Regions from separate parts of the Ancylobacter sp. GW821-FHT10E12 genome, predicted to be linked through region 1. Evidence: predicted binding sites of a transcription regulator. Region 1 holds the regulator's gene; the other holds the start of a gene.
What was found. Region 1 encodes PhoB, which activates phosphate uptake and scavenging genes when phosphate is short. Its sites were predicted from a motif close to TGTCATNNANCTGTCAT; they were not measured.
Positions count from the first base shown of each region.

Region 2: AC1RU4_RS02760 (YdcH family protein) is a predicted target of PhoB. The motif match lies at 3,074-3,090, and genes of this name have one in related genera.

Region 1 covers NZ_JBXASN010000005.1:31,562-39,238, forward strand. Annotated here, with positions in the region: gene AC1RU4_RS07930 (LysR family transcriptional regulator) at 1-341, opposite strand, end outside; gene AC1RU4_RS07935 (SDR family oxidoreductase) at 502-1,266, shown strand; gene AC1RU4_RS07940 (nitrile hydratase accessory protein) at 1,279-1,620, opposite strand; gene AC1RU4_RS07945 (SH3-like domain-containing protein) at 1,617-1,982, opposite strand; gene AC1RU4_RS07950 (hypothetical protein) at 1,976-2,311, opposite strand; gene nthA (nitrile hydratase subunit alpha) at 2,308-3,057, opposite strand; gene phoB (phosphate regulon transcriptional regulator PhoB) at 3,262-3,963, opposite strand; gene phoU (phosphate signaling complex protein PhoU) at 4,008-4,721, opposite strand; gene pstB (phosphate ABC transporter ATP-binding protein PstB) at 4,748-5,569, opposite strand; gene pstA (phosphate ABC transporter permease PstA) at 5,577-6,410, opposite strand; gene pstC (phosphate ABC transporter permease subunit PstC) at 6,425-7,402, opposite strand.
Region 2 covers NZ_JBXASN010000002.1:76,195-83,871, reverse strand. Annotated here, with positions in the region: gene AC1RU4_RS02785 (EAL domain-containing protein) at 1-200, shown strand, start outside; gene AC1RU4_RS02780 (YqgE/AlgH family protein) at 321-953, opposite strand; gene AC1RU4_RS02775 (protein-disulfide reductase DsbD domain-containing protein) at 1,089-1,964, shown strand; gene AC1RU4_RS02770 (peroxiredoxin) at 2,080-2,565, shown strand; gene AC1RU4_RS02765 (YdcH family protein) at 2,688-2,894, opposite strand; gene AC1RU4_RS02760 (YdcH family protein) at 3,121-3,306, shown strand; gene AC1RU4_RS02755 (propionyl-CoA synthetase) at 3,602-5,563, shown strand; gene AC1RU4_RS02750 (DUF1013 domain-containing protein) at 5,681-6,385, opposite strand; gene ispH (4-hydroxy-3-methylbut-2-enyl diphosphate reductase) at 6,706-7,677, shown strand, end outside.

The DNA of each region.
Region 1 (7,677 bases):
AGGAACGGGTAGAGCGCCGGGCCGAGATGCAGGCGGCTGAAGGTGACCGGGGCGGACAGGCGCAGCGGGCCGGCAAGCGTGCCGCGCCGCTCGGCGAGATCGGCCGCTGCCATGTCGAGGTCGCGCAGCGCGCCGGAGGCCCGCTCCAGGAACGCCGCGCCGTCCTCGGTCAGCGAGAGCTTGCGGGTCGAGCGGTGGATGAGGCTGGCGCCGAGACGGCGCTCCAGCTCGGCCAGCCGGTCGCTCACCACCGATTTCGACAGCCGCAGCCGGCGGGCGGCCTCGCTGATCGAGCCGGCCTCGGCCACGGCGACGAAGGCGGCGATGCCATCGAGCTTCATCGTTCGGCATTCCCGGACATCAGGTTCACTATTTGCAGGCTAATCCGAACGCAGCGGCATCGCCATACTCATCGACGAAACAGGCCGGCCGGAGCTTTCCGGCAGACGGCCGCAGGCAATCGAACAGAATTTCCGAACAGAATTTCCGAGGAGAATTTCCATGGCTCGTCTCAAGGACAAGGTCGCGCTCGTCACCGGCGCCAGCTCGGGCATCGGCCGCGCCACCGCGCGGCTGTTCGCGAAGGAGGGCGCCAGGGTGGTGGTCGGCGCCCGCCGCAAGGAGGAGCTGGACGCCCTGGTCGCCGAGATCGCCGCCGCCGGCGGCGAGGCCGCCGCGCTGGCCGGCGACGTGCGCTCGGAAGACTATGCGCGGGCGCTGGTGGCGCTGGCGGTCGAGCGCTATGGCCGGCTCGACATCGCCTTCAACAATGCCGGCACGCTGGGCGAGGGCGGCGACAGCGTCGGCGTCTCCGCCGACGGCTGGAACGACACGCTGGCGATCAACCTCACCGGCGCGTTCTTCGGCGCCAAGCACCAGATCGCGCAGATGCTGAAGGACGGCGGCGGCTCGGTGGTGTTCACCTCCACCTTCGTCGGCTACTCGGTCGGCTTTCCCGGCACCGCGGCCTATGCGGCGTCGAAATCCGGCCTGATCGGCTTGACCCAGGTTCTGGCCGCCGAATACGGGCCGGCCGGCGTACGGGTGAATGCGGTGCTGCCCGGCGCGGTCGATACCGACATGTATCGCGAGAAGAACAATACCGCGGAGGCACAGGGCTTCATCACCGGGCTGCACGCGCTGAAGCGGGTGGCCGGGCCGGAGGAGATCGCCCGCGCGGTGCTCTACCTCGCCTCGGACGATGCCTCCTTCGTCTCCGGCACCGCGCATCTGGTCGATGGCGGCCTGTCGATCACCCGCACCTGACGGTTCGGAGGATCAGCCGGCGCGGGGCGGGTCGACGGCGATCGGGGTGGTGCGGGCGACGTGGTGATGGTCGGAGGCACGGAACCGCACCACCGCGCGGGCCTGCTCGAACAGCGCCCCGGCCTCGACCAGCCCCTTGTCGAGGAGCAGCGCCACCGCCGCCTCGTGCCAGCACTGGTAATAGGGCGCATCGGGATGGGCATGGATCTCGCCACTGAGGCGGGCGGCGAATTCCGGCCATTCGAACAGGCCGCGTTCATGCAGCTTGACCACCAGAGCGAAGGCCTGCGCCTCCCACGGGGCGGCGAAGATGTGCGGCCGGTCGAGATCGGGGAGGGTCGGGGCGGTGGTCACGACGCCGCCTCCGTCCCGCAAGGCAGCAGGTAGCTGTCCCACAGGTCGATGGTGAGGCTGTCGCCGTCCGCGCCCTGCGGACCCCAGAGCTCGCGCATGGAGAAGCGCACCGCGTAGCAATATTCGCGGCTCTCCTCGTCGCCGACGGCGCGCAGGTCCGGCAGCGCGAACAGGCCGTGGACCTTCACCACCACGCCGCGCCGGCCACGGCAATAGCGCGGCAGGCGGGTATGGGTGCGCGGATTGAGGTTGCGGGTGACGACCGCCTGCCCGAGCGCGAAGGCCGGGAGGCGGGAGGCGTCCTCCGTCCGCGTGGTGGCGCCGGCGGCGAGCAGATCGAGGATGTCGGCCGCGCTCAGCATCCGGCATCCCCGTGCAGGGCGGCGGCGTACTGGGCGGCCAGCTGGGCGTCGATCTCCTCGGGCGCCAGCAGGCCCTTCTCCATCATCAGCCGCGTCACCGCGAACCACCATTGCTCGTAATAGGGCCGGGTGAGGTACAGCGCCGGGTCCAGCCGCTCGCGCGACTGGCGGAACTCGTCGTCGGAATAATGCGCGCCGATGGTGATCATGAAGAGGGCGCACATGCGCCGCTCCCATTCCTGCTTGAACACCGGCTCGCGCCCGTCATAGCCCTCCGGCACCACGCGGCCGAAGCCGTCGACGCCGCCGCAATCATGCAGGGAATTCATGGCGCCGCCTCCATGGCAGGTGCGGAAGTACCGGCCTCGGTGACGCCGATCATGCTGTCGCGGGTGACGAGGGCGGCCAGCGCCGCCTCGTCCATCCCCTCGGTGCCGGGCGGACGGCGGGGGATGACGAGGTAGCGGATTTCCGAATTGCTGTCCCAGACGCGGATTTCCATGCCGTCGGGCAGCCGCGTGCCGAATTCGGCCAGCACCGGGCGCGGATCGCGCACGATGCGGGTGCGATAGGGCATGCTCTTGTACCAGACCGGCGGCAGGCCGAGCACCGGCCACGGGTAGCAGGAGCACAGGGTGCAGACGACGACATTGTGCACCTCGGCGGTGTTTTCCAACGCCACCATGTTCTCGCCCTGCGCGCCGGTGAAGCCGAGATCGGCGATGGCGGCATTGGCGTCCTCGAACAGCCAGGCCCGATAGGCCGGGTCGGTCCAGGCGCGGGCGACGACCCTGGCGCCGTTCCTCGGGCCGATGCGGTTCTCGTAGAGATCGACCACCGCGTCGAGCGCGGCGGGATCGACCAGACCCTTCCGGGTGAGCAGTTCCTCCAGCGCCTTGACGCGGGCGCTGATCTCGATGTCGGCGATCGAGGTCAGCAGCGCATCGGCGGGCTCGGAATGGATGCGGTGGAAATGGTCGTGAGGATCGTGGGGATGGTCGCCGTGATCGTGGTCGTGGTCGTGATCGTGGTCGTGATCGTGGTCGTGTTCGTGATCTTGGTCTTGCGCTGCCATGACAGTCGGTCCGCCGAAGCGCCTGGGCGCCGTGAGGGCGACACTATGCGGACATGCCGGGCGCCTGTCGACGACGCAGGGGTAGAAAAGCGGCATGCCCAAGATCGCGGCGACGGACCGGCGCCATGGCCGCGCGACGCCCCCCCGGATGCGCCGACACGCCATATCGTGGAGGTCGCCGGCGCCTGTTGTCGCCGGCCGCGCTCAATGCGCGCGGGCGAACATCTCGTTGAACGAGTAGCCGGAGCCGCGCACGGTGCGGATCGGGTCGGGCTGGCGCGGACGGTTCAGCGCCTTGCGCAGGCGGCCGACATGCACGTCCACCGTGCGCTCGTCGATATAGACGTCCTGGCCCCACACGCCGTCGAGCAGCTGCTCGCGCGAATAGACCCGGCCGGGCGACTGCATGAGGAATTCCAAGAGCCGGAACTCGGTCGGCCCGAGATGCAGCTCGCGGCCGGAACGGTGCACCCGCTTGGTCTCGCGGTCGAGCTCGATGTCGCCGGCGCGCAGCAGCGTCGAGACGTGGTCCGGCTTGGCCCGGCGCAGCAGCGCCCGCACCCGCGCCACCAGCTCGGGCACCGAGAACGGTTTCACCACGTAGTCGTCGGCGCCGGTGGCCAGCCCCCGCACGCGCTCGGTCTCCTCGCCGCGGGCGGTGAGCATGAGGATCGGCATGCGCTCGGTCTCCGGCCGGGCGCGCAGGCGCCGGCACAATTCGATGCCGGACAGGCCCGGCAGCATCCAGTCGAGCAGCAGCAGGTCCGGCACCGTCTCGCGCAGCCGGGTCTCCGCCTCGTCGCCCCGCCCGACGCTCTCCACCGCATAGCCTTCGGCTTCGAGATTGTAGCGCAGGAGCAGGGTCAGCGGCTCCTCGTCCTCGACGATGAGAATGTTGGTCGGCATCGCGTTCCCCGTGCAAGCTGCGCGTGACTGCCGTTCCGTCCGGCTCAGGACGGGAACGGAACCGAGGTCATGCTGGTGGTGTCCTGCTTGGGCCGCTCGTCGGTGAGCAACTGGCCGGTCGCGAGGTAGTGCACGGTCTCGGCGATGTTGGTGGCGTGGTCGCCGATGCGCTCGATGTTCTTGGCGCAGAACAGCAGGTGCGTGCACAGCGAGATGTTGCGCGGATCCTCCATCATGTAGGTGAGGAGCTCGCGGAACAGCGAGGTGTAGAGCACGTCGACTTCGCCGTCGCGCTGCCAGACCTCGATGGCGCGCGCGTCCTCGCGGCTCGCATAGGCGTCCAGCACCATCTTCAGCTGCTCGAACACGATGCCCGCCATGTGCTCGACGCCGCGCACCAGCTTCTGCGGGTGGAACTCGCCGGAAAGCGCCAGCACGCGCTTGCCGGTGTTCTTGGCGAGGTCGCCGATGCGCTCCAGGTCGTTGGCGATCCGCATGGCGGCGACGATTTCGCGCAGGTCGCCGGCCAGCGGCTGGCGGCGGGCGATGGTGAGGATCGCCTTTTCCTCGATCTCGCGCTGCAAGAGGTCGATCGGGCCGTCGAGCACGATCACCTTCTGGGCGAGCTCGGTGTCGCGCTTCACCAGCGCCTGCACGGAATCGGCGACCAGCTGTTCGGCCTGCCCGCCCATTTCCACGACGCGACGGCCGATCTCCTTGAGATCGGCGTCGAACGACGAGACGATGTGTTCGGTCATGGGGATGATCTCTTTCGTCGCGCGGTTCAGCCGAAGCGGCCGGTGATGTAGTCGCGGGTGCGCGCCTCGCGCGGATTGGTGAAGATATCGGCCGACGGGCCGGCCTCGATCAGCTCGCCGAGATAGAAGAACGAGGTGATGTCGGCGCAGCGGGCGGCCTGCTGCATGTTGTGCGTGACGATGACGATGGTGAATTCCTGCTTCAGCTCGTCGATCAGGTCCTCGATCTTCGAGGTCGAGATCGGGTCCAGCGCCGAGGTGGGCTCGTCGAGCAGGATCACTTCCGGGCGCACCGCGATGGTGCGGGCGATGCACAGGCGCTGCTGCTGGCCGCCGGACATGCCGAGCGCCGAGGTGTGCAGGCGGTCCTTGGTCTCTTCCCAGATGGCGGCCTTGCGCAGGCACCATTCGACGCGCTCGTCCATCTGCGCCTTGGAGAGGCTCTCGTGCAGGCGCACGCCGAAGGCGATGTTGTCGTAGATCGACATCGGGAACGGCGTCGGCTTCTGGAACACCATGCCGATGCGCGAGCGCACGATGGTGGAATCGAGCTCCTTGCCGAGCAGGTCGACGCCGTCGAACAGGATCTGCCCTTCCGCGCGCTGGCCCGGATAGAGCTGGTACATGCGGTTGAAGATGCGCAGCAGCGTGGACTTGCCGCAGCCCGACGGCCCGATCATCGCGGTGACGCGCTTCTCGGGGATGTGGAAGTTGATGTTCTTCAGCGCGTGATTTTCGCCGTAGTAGAAATTCAGCTTCTCGACCTTGAGCTTGGGCTCGGCGGACGGCGCGGTGGCGCGGTTGACGGCGGAAGCGATGTCGATCGAGGTCTCGGGTGCGAAATTCATAGCCGTCTCACTTCATCTTCGCCAGGACGAGGCGGGAAAGGATGTTCAGGGTGAGCACCCCGACCGTGATGAGAAGCGCGCCGGCCCAGGCGAGGGCGACCCAGTCCTCGAACGGGCTGGCGGCGTATTGGTAGATGGCGATCGGCAGGCTGGCCATCGGCGCGGAGAGGTTCACCGACCAGCCGTTATTGCCGAGCGAGGTGAACAGCAGCGGCGCGGTCTCGCCGGCGGCGCGGGCCACCGCCAGCAGGATGCCGGTGACGATGCCCGCGCGGGCGGCGCGCCAGGTGATGAAGGTCACCACCTTCCACTGCGGCGCGCCGAGGGCGAAGGCCGCCTCGCGCAGGCCGATCGGCACCAGGTTCAGCATGTCCTCGGTGGTGCGCACCACCACTGGGATGACCAGGATGGCCAGCGCCACCGAGCCGGCCCAGCCGGAGAAGCCGCCGAACGGCACCACGAGCAGCTGGTAGACGAACAGGCCGATCAGGATCGACGGGGCGGAGAGCAGCACGTCGTTGACGAAGCGCACCACGTTGCCGACATGGGTGCCGCGGCCGTTCTCGGCGAGGAAGGTGCCGCACATCAGGCCGATCGGCGTGCCGACGGCGAGGGCGACGCCGATCTGGATCAGCGAGCCGATGATGGCGTTGAGCAGCCCGCCGCCGGCGCCGGGCGGCGCGGTGATGCGGGTGAAGACATGCGGGCCGAGGGCCGGCAGGCCGCGGGACAGCAGCGTCCACAGGATCCAGGCGAGCAGCACCAGCGACAGGGCGGCGAAGCCGGTGGAGATCGCCTTGACGGCGTAGTCGGTGGTGCGACGGCGGGCGAGCGATGCCATGATGATGTCCCCACTCAGCCCTTGAGCTTCGAACGAACCAGCAGGCGCGAGAGCGCCAGCACGATGAAGGAGATGACGAACAGGATGAAGCCGAGCTGGAGCAGCGCCTGCAGCTTCAGCGAGCCGATCGAGGCTTCCGGGAACTCGTTGGCGATGGTGGAGGCGATGGTGGCGCCCGGCGCGAACAGCGAGGCCGACATGCGGGTGGCGTTGCCGATGACGAAGGTGACCGCCATGGTCTCGCCCAGCGCGCGGCCGAGGCCCAGCATCACCGCGCCGACCATGGCCGTGCGGCCATAGGGCACCGAGACGTTGCGGTAGACCTCATAGGTGGTGGCGCCGACGCCATAGGCGGATTCCTTGATCATCGGCGGCACCGATTCCAGCACCTCGACGAACATCGCGGTGATGAAGGGCAGGATCATCAGCGCCAGGATCAGGCCGGCGGTGAGCATGCCGGCGCCGAGCGGCGGGCCCTGGAACAGCGCGCCGAGCACCGGGATCGGCGACAGCCATTCGATGAGCGGCGGCTGCACGTAAGCGGCGATCAGCGGCACGACGACGAAGAAGCCCCACATGCCGTAGATGATGGAGGGGATGGCGGCGAGCAGCTGCACCGCGACGCCGATCGGCCGGCGCAGCGGGCCGGGCGCGATCTCGGTGAGGAAGAAGGCGATGCCGAAGGACAGCGGCAGCGCCACGATGACGGCGATGATCGCGCTCATCATGGTGCCGAACACCATGACGCCGGCGCCGAAGCGCTCGGTCACCGGGTTCCACATCGTGGACCACAGGAAGGAGATGCCGAACTCGCGCAGCGCCGGCAGCCCGCCCTCGAACAGCATGGCGATGATGAGCCCGAGCAGCAGCAGCACGAACAGGCCGCTGGCCCAGAGCAGGCCGACGAAAACGGGATCGGAGAGCCGGCCCGCCGGCTTGCGCGCGGCGATCAGGGCCATGTTGGCCTCGGTTCCGCTGATGGAGGCAGCCATGTCGAATGTTCCTTGAGCGCTGTCGGCCGGAGGATGCGCTGAAACGGGGTCAGCCTACCACGGACGGGTGGCGGGCATGGATAGGCACGAATGACTCACGCGAGATGACTTGTGACTCACGCGAGATGACTTGGACGAGACGACTTGGACGCGGATGACGCAGGCACGATGACGGGCAGCGGAGAGACCGGCACGGCGGGCGCGGCACGCGAGCGGAAGGCGAGGGGGCGGCCGCGGCGCGCGCGGCATCCCCCTCGCCCAGAATGCGTCCGGTC
Region 2 (7,677 bases), on a different contig from region 1:
GGAAAGCTCCTGAAAGGCCGGCGGCCGACAAACCGGCGGCCGACAGGCCCACCTCCGACAAGCCTCCTGGCGACAAGCCCTCTGGCGACAGGCCGGCGACCAATGGCGAGGCAGGCGGCAAGGTCGCCGCCCGCCCGGCAGCGGCACCGGCTCCCCTCGCCCGGCCGGCACCAGGCGAGGCGCCGGCCAAGGCATCCTGACGCGCAGGGCATCCCGACGCTCAAGCCATCCCGACGCGGCGCGATCACGGCATGGATCGGCGCGCGCCGCCTTGGGCGCGGCACGAGCGGCGACGGCACCAGCGGCGACGGCTGGAAAGCTCAGGCGTGGCCCGCGTCGGAGGAGAGCATGCCGGGGTCGATGCCGATCTGGCGCAGCGCCCGGTCATATTTGCCCGCCGCGTCGGCGCCGAACACCAGCGTCGGATCGGCCGGGCAGTTGATCCAGCCGTTCTGCTGGATCTCGTTCTCCAGCTGCCCCGGCGCCCAGCCGGCATAGCCGAGCGCCAGCACCGCGCTGGCCGGCCCGCCGCCGGCGGCGATCGCCTTCAATATGTCGAGCGTCGCGGTGAGGCAGATTCCGCTGTCGATCGGCAGCGTCGAATCCTGGATGAAGAAATCCGAGGAATGCAGCACGAAGCCACGCCCGGTCTCCACCGGCCCGCCCTTGAGCACCGCGACGTCGCCGGCGCCGCGCGGCAGGTGGATGCGCTCCTCCTCCGGCACCACGTCGAGCTGGACGAGCAGGTCGCGGAAGCTGATATGGCTGGCCGGCTGGTTGACCACGATGCCCATCGCCCCCTCCGGGGAATGGGCGCACATGTAGATCACCGCGCGGGCGAAGCGCTCGTCGCGCATGCCGGGCATGGCGACCAGCAGCTGCCCGTCGAGGAAGCTGGCGCCGGCTGGGCGGTCGGAGCCGCCCCTGTCCTTCTGCTTCTGTCCGATCCACATGCGGAAAGCCTAATCGCGGTCGGCGGCTTTTTGAAGTGCGGCCGAGCGATCCGAGCCTTCGCCGCCGCCCGCCCTCACATGAAAGTGCGGGCCGCCCGGCTTTTCGCGCGCCGCGCGGCGGGCTATCGGCAAGGTATGACCCTTTGCCGCGCCCCCGATTTCGGCCCCGCCTTCCGCCGCGCCGCCCTGTTCCTCGCCGCCTGCGCGCTGGCGCCGGCCGGTGCGCCGCGCGCCGTCGCCGGCGTCGAATCGCCGTGGTCGGCGCCGGACGGCACCGCGGTGCGGCTGCTCGCCGGCGCGCGCGACGGCGACGCCCATGCCGCCGGGGTCGAGATCCGGCTGGCGCCGGGCTGGAAGACCTATTGGCGCTATCCCGGCGATGCCGGCATCCCGCCGCATTTCGACTGGAGCGGCTCGCGCAATGTCGAGCGGGTCGAGGTCGCCTGGCCGGCGCCGACCCGCTTCGACGAGGGCGGCGCGGTCTCCATCGGCTACAAGCACGACGTGCTGCTGCCGCTGCGGGTGGTGCCGGTCGACGCCGGCGCGCCGGTGACGCTCAATCTCGCGCTCGATTTCGCGGTGTGCAGCACCATCTGCCAGCCGGCGAGCGCCGCCGTCTCGCTCGACATCCCGGCCGCCGGCGCCGCCCCGACATCGCCGGCGCTGGTCGAGGCCGCGCGCGCGGTGCCGCGCCTCGCCGCGCTCGGCGCGGCCGGCGCGCCGGCGCTGGAGCGGGCGACGCTGGAGGCCGCCGGCGGCAAGGCCAGCATCCGGGTGGTCGCCCGCCTCGCCGACGCGGCGGAAGGCGACCTGTTCGTCGAGGGCCCGAACGAGGAATGGGCGCTGCCGCTGCCCGAGCGCGCGGTGGCCGGCACCGACGGGCGCACCGTCTTCGTGCTGCCGGCGGACGGCGTGCCGAAAGGCGCGAACCTCGCCGACAGCCCGCTGCGCTTCACCCTGGTCGACGGCGACAGGGCGGTGGAGGTGACGGCGCGACTTTCCGCCCCATGAAAGCGCTTTCCGTCGAACGGGAACCGATTATGCTACCGGCGCCGCGCCGGAGCCGCACAAGAACGGCTCTGCGCACCGCGTATATTTTGCCAAACGCCCGTTGAAAGGAAGCATCATGACGATCAAGGTCGGCGATACCCTGCCGAGCGCCACCTTCCGCGTCGCCACCGCGGACGGCCCGGTACCGAAGTCCACCGAGGAAATCTTCAAGAACAAGAAGGTCGTGCTGTTCGCCGTGCCGGGCGCCTTCACCCCGACCTGCCACAAGAACCACCTGCCGAGCTTCATCGCCCGCGCCGACGAGCTGTTCGCCAAGGGCGTCAGCACCATCGCGGTGACCGCGGTGAACGATCCCTTCGTGATGGAAGCCTGGGAAAAGGCCTCCAATGCCGGCGGCAAGATCGTGTTCCTCTCCGACGGCAATGGCGATTTCGCCAAGGCGGTCGGCCTCGATTTCGACGCCTCCGCCGCCGGGCTCGGCCTGCGTTCCAAGCGCTATTCGATGCTGGTCGACGACGGCGAGGTGCTGATCCTCAATGTCGAGCCGGTGCCGAGCAAGGCCGACACCACCAATGCCGACGTGCTGCTCACGCAGTTCTGATCGCGGGCTCCCGTTCCCCGGCGGCACGCCGCCGGGGAACGGGCTGCCACGAATCTTGTCCCCCGCGGCACGCCGCCGGGGATGTTCCGCCGCGAATCACGCCGGCCGGCGGTCCGGTTCGCTCAGGCGATGATGTCGGGGAGGATCTGGTCCTCGACGAAGCCGATCCGGTCCTTCAGCAACAGCTTGCGCTTCTTGAGGCGGGCGAGCTGGAGCTGGTCGCAGCCGGGAATGGAATGCAGCGCCTCGATCGCGGTGTCGAGATCTCGATGCTCCTGCCGCAGACGCTCGAGGAGCGCCTTCAGCTCGCGTTCCTCATCCGTCGTGATCTCTGCCAAAACGCCGACCCGCAACCCGACTCGCCATCGCCCGCATACGGGGCGCCGCGCGATTATCGCCGGGCTTTCCCGTCGCCGCAATATGCCGGGCGCCCCGCCGGCCCCCTCTCCCGCATTGCACGACGATGGTGCGCTGCAGCGCATCGTTTCGTCGACACGACCGCCCATCGATGACAGAGTGATGACGTTCCTAATCCAGACAGGGAGATCAAAGTCCATGTCCATGCAGGCGCATGTCGCGGAATTGGAAAGGCGCCATCAGGCGATCGACAAGGAACTCAAGGCCGAGATGTCGCATCCGGCATCCAGCGAGACGAGAATAGCCGAGCTCAAACGGCGAAAGCTGCACCTCAAGGACGAGATCACCCGACTCAAGACCGATGTCGGGAACACGTATCACTGAGCATGATTTGCGGAAGCCGTGTGGCCTCTGCCAAGAGCACATGCTCCAACCACTTGAATTTGCAGAATTTTCTCATTGACCGGGCCCCAGGCCCGATCGGAGGGATTCCATGATTCGACGCGTTGAAGGTTCAGCGCTTTCGCCGCCGGCCCTCGGGCCGGCGGTTCGCGTTTGGCAGCGGCCCGCGCCTGAACGAAGCACGACCAAGGTCGTACGCATTTGAGCGTTCTTGCAACCGGCGCGCGCTGCCGGTTTCCTTGAAGAAAAATAATCGGGATTCAGGGAGACGCCGAGCATGACCATTTCCCATTCTGCCGACGACGGCGCCGCCCCGGCACCCGCGTCCGGCTACCGCGCCGCCTATGCCGCCTCGATGGACGATCCCGAGCGTTTCTGGCGCGATGCCGCCAGGGCGATCGAGTGGATCGCCCCGGCGCGCCAGGTCTTCGATCCCGATCTCGGCGCCTATGGCCGCTGGTTCGTCGGCGGGCTCACCAATGTCTGCCACAATGCGGTGGACCGGCATGTCGATGCCGGACGCGGGCCGCAGCCGGCGATCTTCTATGACAGCCCGGTGGCCGGCGCCCGCCGCACCGTCACCTATGCCGAGATGCTGGCGGAGACCCGCACCCTCGGGGCGATGCTGCGCGATCTCGGCGTCGAGAAGGGCGACCGCGTCGTCATCTACATGCCGATGGTCCCGGAGGCGGTGATCGCCATGCTGGCCTGCGCCCGCATCGGCGCCATCCATTCGGTGGTGTTCGGCGGCTTCGCGGCGGCGGAGCTGGCGAGCCGCATCGACGACGCCCGGCCGAAAGTGGTGCTGTCGGCCTCCTGCGGCATCGAGCCGAGCCGCATCGTCTCCTACAAGCCGCTGCTCGACCTCGCCCTCACCATGGCGAACCACAAGCCGAATGCCTGCGTCATCCTCCAGCGGCCGCAGATGGAGGCCAAGCTGCTGGCCGGCCGCGACCACGACTGGGCAAGGCTGCGCGAGGCCGCCGCCGCCGGCGGGCGCGGCGTCGACTGCACGCCGATGGGCGCCACCGACCCGCTCTACATCCTCTACACTTCCGGCACCACCGGAAAGCCCAAGGGCGTGGTGCGCGACACCGGCGGCTACATGGTGGCTCTGCGCTGGTCGATGCAGGGGCTCTACGGCGTCGAGCCGGGCGAGGTGTTCTGGTCGGCCTCCGATATCGGCTGGGTGGTCGGCCACTCCTACATCGTCTACGCGCCGCTGATCACCGGCTGCACCACCGTGCTCTACGAGGGCAAGCCGGTCGGCACCCCGGATGCCGGCGCCTTCTGGCGGGTGATCGAGGAGTACAAGGTCGTGGCGCTGTTCACCGCGCCGACCGCGCTGCGCGCCATCAAGAAGGAAGACCCGGCCGGCAGGCTGATCGGCGATTACGACCTGTCGAGCCTGCGCACGCTGTTCCTCGCCGGCGAGCGCGCCGACCCGGACACCGTGCTGTGGGCGGGCGAGAAGCTCGGCGTGCCGGTGGTCGACCATTGGTGGCAGACCGAGACCGGCTGGGCGATCGCCGGCAACCCGGCGGGCCTCGGCCTGCTGCCGGTGAAGCCCGGCTCCACCGGCGTGCCGATGCCCGGCTACCGGATCGACATCCTCGACGAGGGCGGGCATCCGGTTGCCGACGGCAAGATGGGCTCGATCGCCATCAAGCTGCCGCTGCCGCCCGGCTGCCTGCCGACGCTGTGGAAGCAGGACGCGCGCTTCGCCGAGAGCTACCTCTCGGAATTCCCCGGCTATTACAAGACCGCCGATGCCGGCTTCCGCGACACCGATGGCGGCCTGTTCATCATGGGCCGCACCGACGACATCATCAACGTCGCCGGCCACCGGCTCTCCACCGGCGGCATGGAGGAGGTGCTGGCCTCGCATCCCGACGTCGCCGAATGCGCGGTGATCGGCATGCATGACGAACTGAAGGGCGAGGTGCCCTGCGGCTTCGTGGTGCTGAAATCCGGGGTGGAACGGCCGCCGACGGTGATCGAGGGCGAGATCGTCGCGCTGGTGCGCGAGCGCATCGGCCCGGTGGCGGCGTTCCGCATCGCCATCACCGTGGCGCGGCTGCCCAAGACCCGCTCCGGCAAGATCCTGCGCGGCACCATGAAGAAGATCGCCGATGCCGAGCCGTGGAACCTGCCGGCGACCATCGACGACCCGGTGGTGCTGGACGAGATCGCCGCGGTGCTGAAGGAGCGCGGCCACGTCAAATCGACGGCGGCGTAGCTCCCCCGACGGCGCCCGGCCGCCTCGCCGCGTCATGCAAAAGCAAAGGGGCGCCTCGGCGCCCCTTGTCTCATGCCGGACCGGACCCGATCGGCGATCGGTGGTCCTCGGCTCCGGTCAGTTGTCGTCGACTTCGGTCTTGCGCGAACCGCCGAGCTTGGCGAACACGGTCTCGAGGTCGAGCGAATCCTCCTTCGGCTTGCGCGGCACGGTGAAGCCCTCGTCATGCGGCGCATGCGAGGTGGTGACCTCGGCCGGCAGCAGGGTCGCACCCTCGCCGGAGACCGCCGCCGGACGATCCTTGGAGGAGCGCTGCACCTCGATGTCGAGATCGATCTGCGAGCACAGGCCGAGCGTCACCGGGTCCATCGGCGTCAGGTTCTGCGCATTCCAGTGGGTGCGCTCCTTGATCGACTCGATGGTGTGCTTGGTGGTGCCGACCAGCCGCATGATCTGGCTGTCCTTCAGCTCCGCATGGTTGCGCAGCAGCCAGAGGATGGCGTTCGGCCGGTCCTGGCGCTTGGACACCGGGGTGTAGCGCGGGCCGCGCCGGCGCTTGGGCTCGGGCAGGCGCACCTTGGATTCGAGCAGCTTCAGCCGGTAGTTCGGGTTGGCCTCGGCGCGGGCGATCTCCTCGCGCGACAGCTGGCCGTTGGAGACCGGGTCCATGCCCTTGATGCCCTGCGCCACTTCGCCGTCGGCGATGCCCTTCACTTCGAGGACGTGCAGCTTGCAGAAATCGGCGATCTGATCGAACGTCAGAGCGGTGTTTTCCACCAGCCACACCGCGGTGGCCTTCGGCATAAGAGGGGCGTTCGCCATGGGGCGCGTCTCCAGTGAAATGGCGTTCGGCAAACGAACGTAGAACATGCGTAGTCCCGCGCGCTCCGCCACCCCTTGGGGGGCGGAGCCTCGGACCGTCTCGCGATGACCGGGATGCGTGCAATATAGGCCGAGCCCGCGCCTAAGGCAATTGAGAAGGCGCGAGACGCCGATGGCGGCCGGACGCCGGCTTGACAGCATCGGCCGCTCCACCCAATGAGGTGGAGGCGAATTGCAACTTTCCCTTGGACGTCACATTTTTTGTGCATGCCGCGCCGGCCGCCTCGCAAGGGCGCGGCGACCCTGCAACGGAACCCGCGATGAGCGTTACCGACCCGCCTGCCGAGAAGCGTCCGCTGCGCGTGCTGCTCTGCGCCCCGCGCGGCTTCTGCGCCGGCGTGGTGCGGGCCATCGACGCCGTCGAGCAGGCGCTGGCGCTGTACGGTCCGCCGGTCTATGTGCGCCACGAGATCGTGCATAACAAATATGTGGTCGAGGGGCTGAAGGCGAAGGGCGCCATCTTCGTCGAGGAACTCGCCGAGATCCCCGCCGGCACCGCCGCGCCGGTGATCTTCTCCGCCCACGGCGTCGCCAAGTCGGTGCCGCAGGACGCGGCGTCGCGCAATTTCTACGCCATCGACGCCACCTGCCCGCTGGTGACCAAGGTGCATCGCGAGGCGACGGTGCACCACAAGCGGGGCCGCGAGGTGGTGCTGATCGGCCATGCCGGCCACCCGGAAGTGATCGGCACCATGGGCCAGCTGCCCGAGGGCGCGGTGACGCTGGTGGAGACCGCCGAGCAGGCGCGCGTCTTCACCCCGCGCGACCCGGACAATCTCGCCTTCACCACCCAGACCACGCTCTCCATCGACGACACAGCCGAGATCGTCGACATATTGCGCGCCCGCTTCCCGTCCATGGTCGCGCCGCACAAGGAAGACATCTGCTACGCCACCACCAACCGCCAGGAGGCGGTGAAGAAGGTGGCGCCCGATGTCGACGCGATGATCGTGGTCGGCGCGCCGAACTCCTCCAATTCGCAGCGCCTGCGCGAGGCCGCCGAGCGCGCCGGCTGCCGCATCGCCGTGCTGGTGCAGCGGGCCGGCGAGATCGACTGGGACCGCTTCGGCACCATTTCCTCGCTGGCGGTGACGGCGGGCGCCTCGGCGCCGGAAGTGCTGGTGGAGGAGATCATCGACGCCTTCGCCGAGCGCTTCACGGTAAAGGTGGAGACCGTGCATACGGTGCAGGAGGACGTGTTCTTCCCCCTGCCCCGCCAGCTGCGGCCCGAT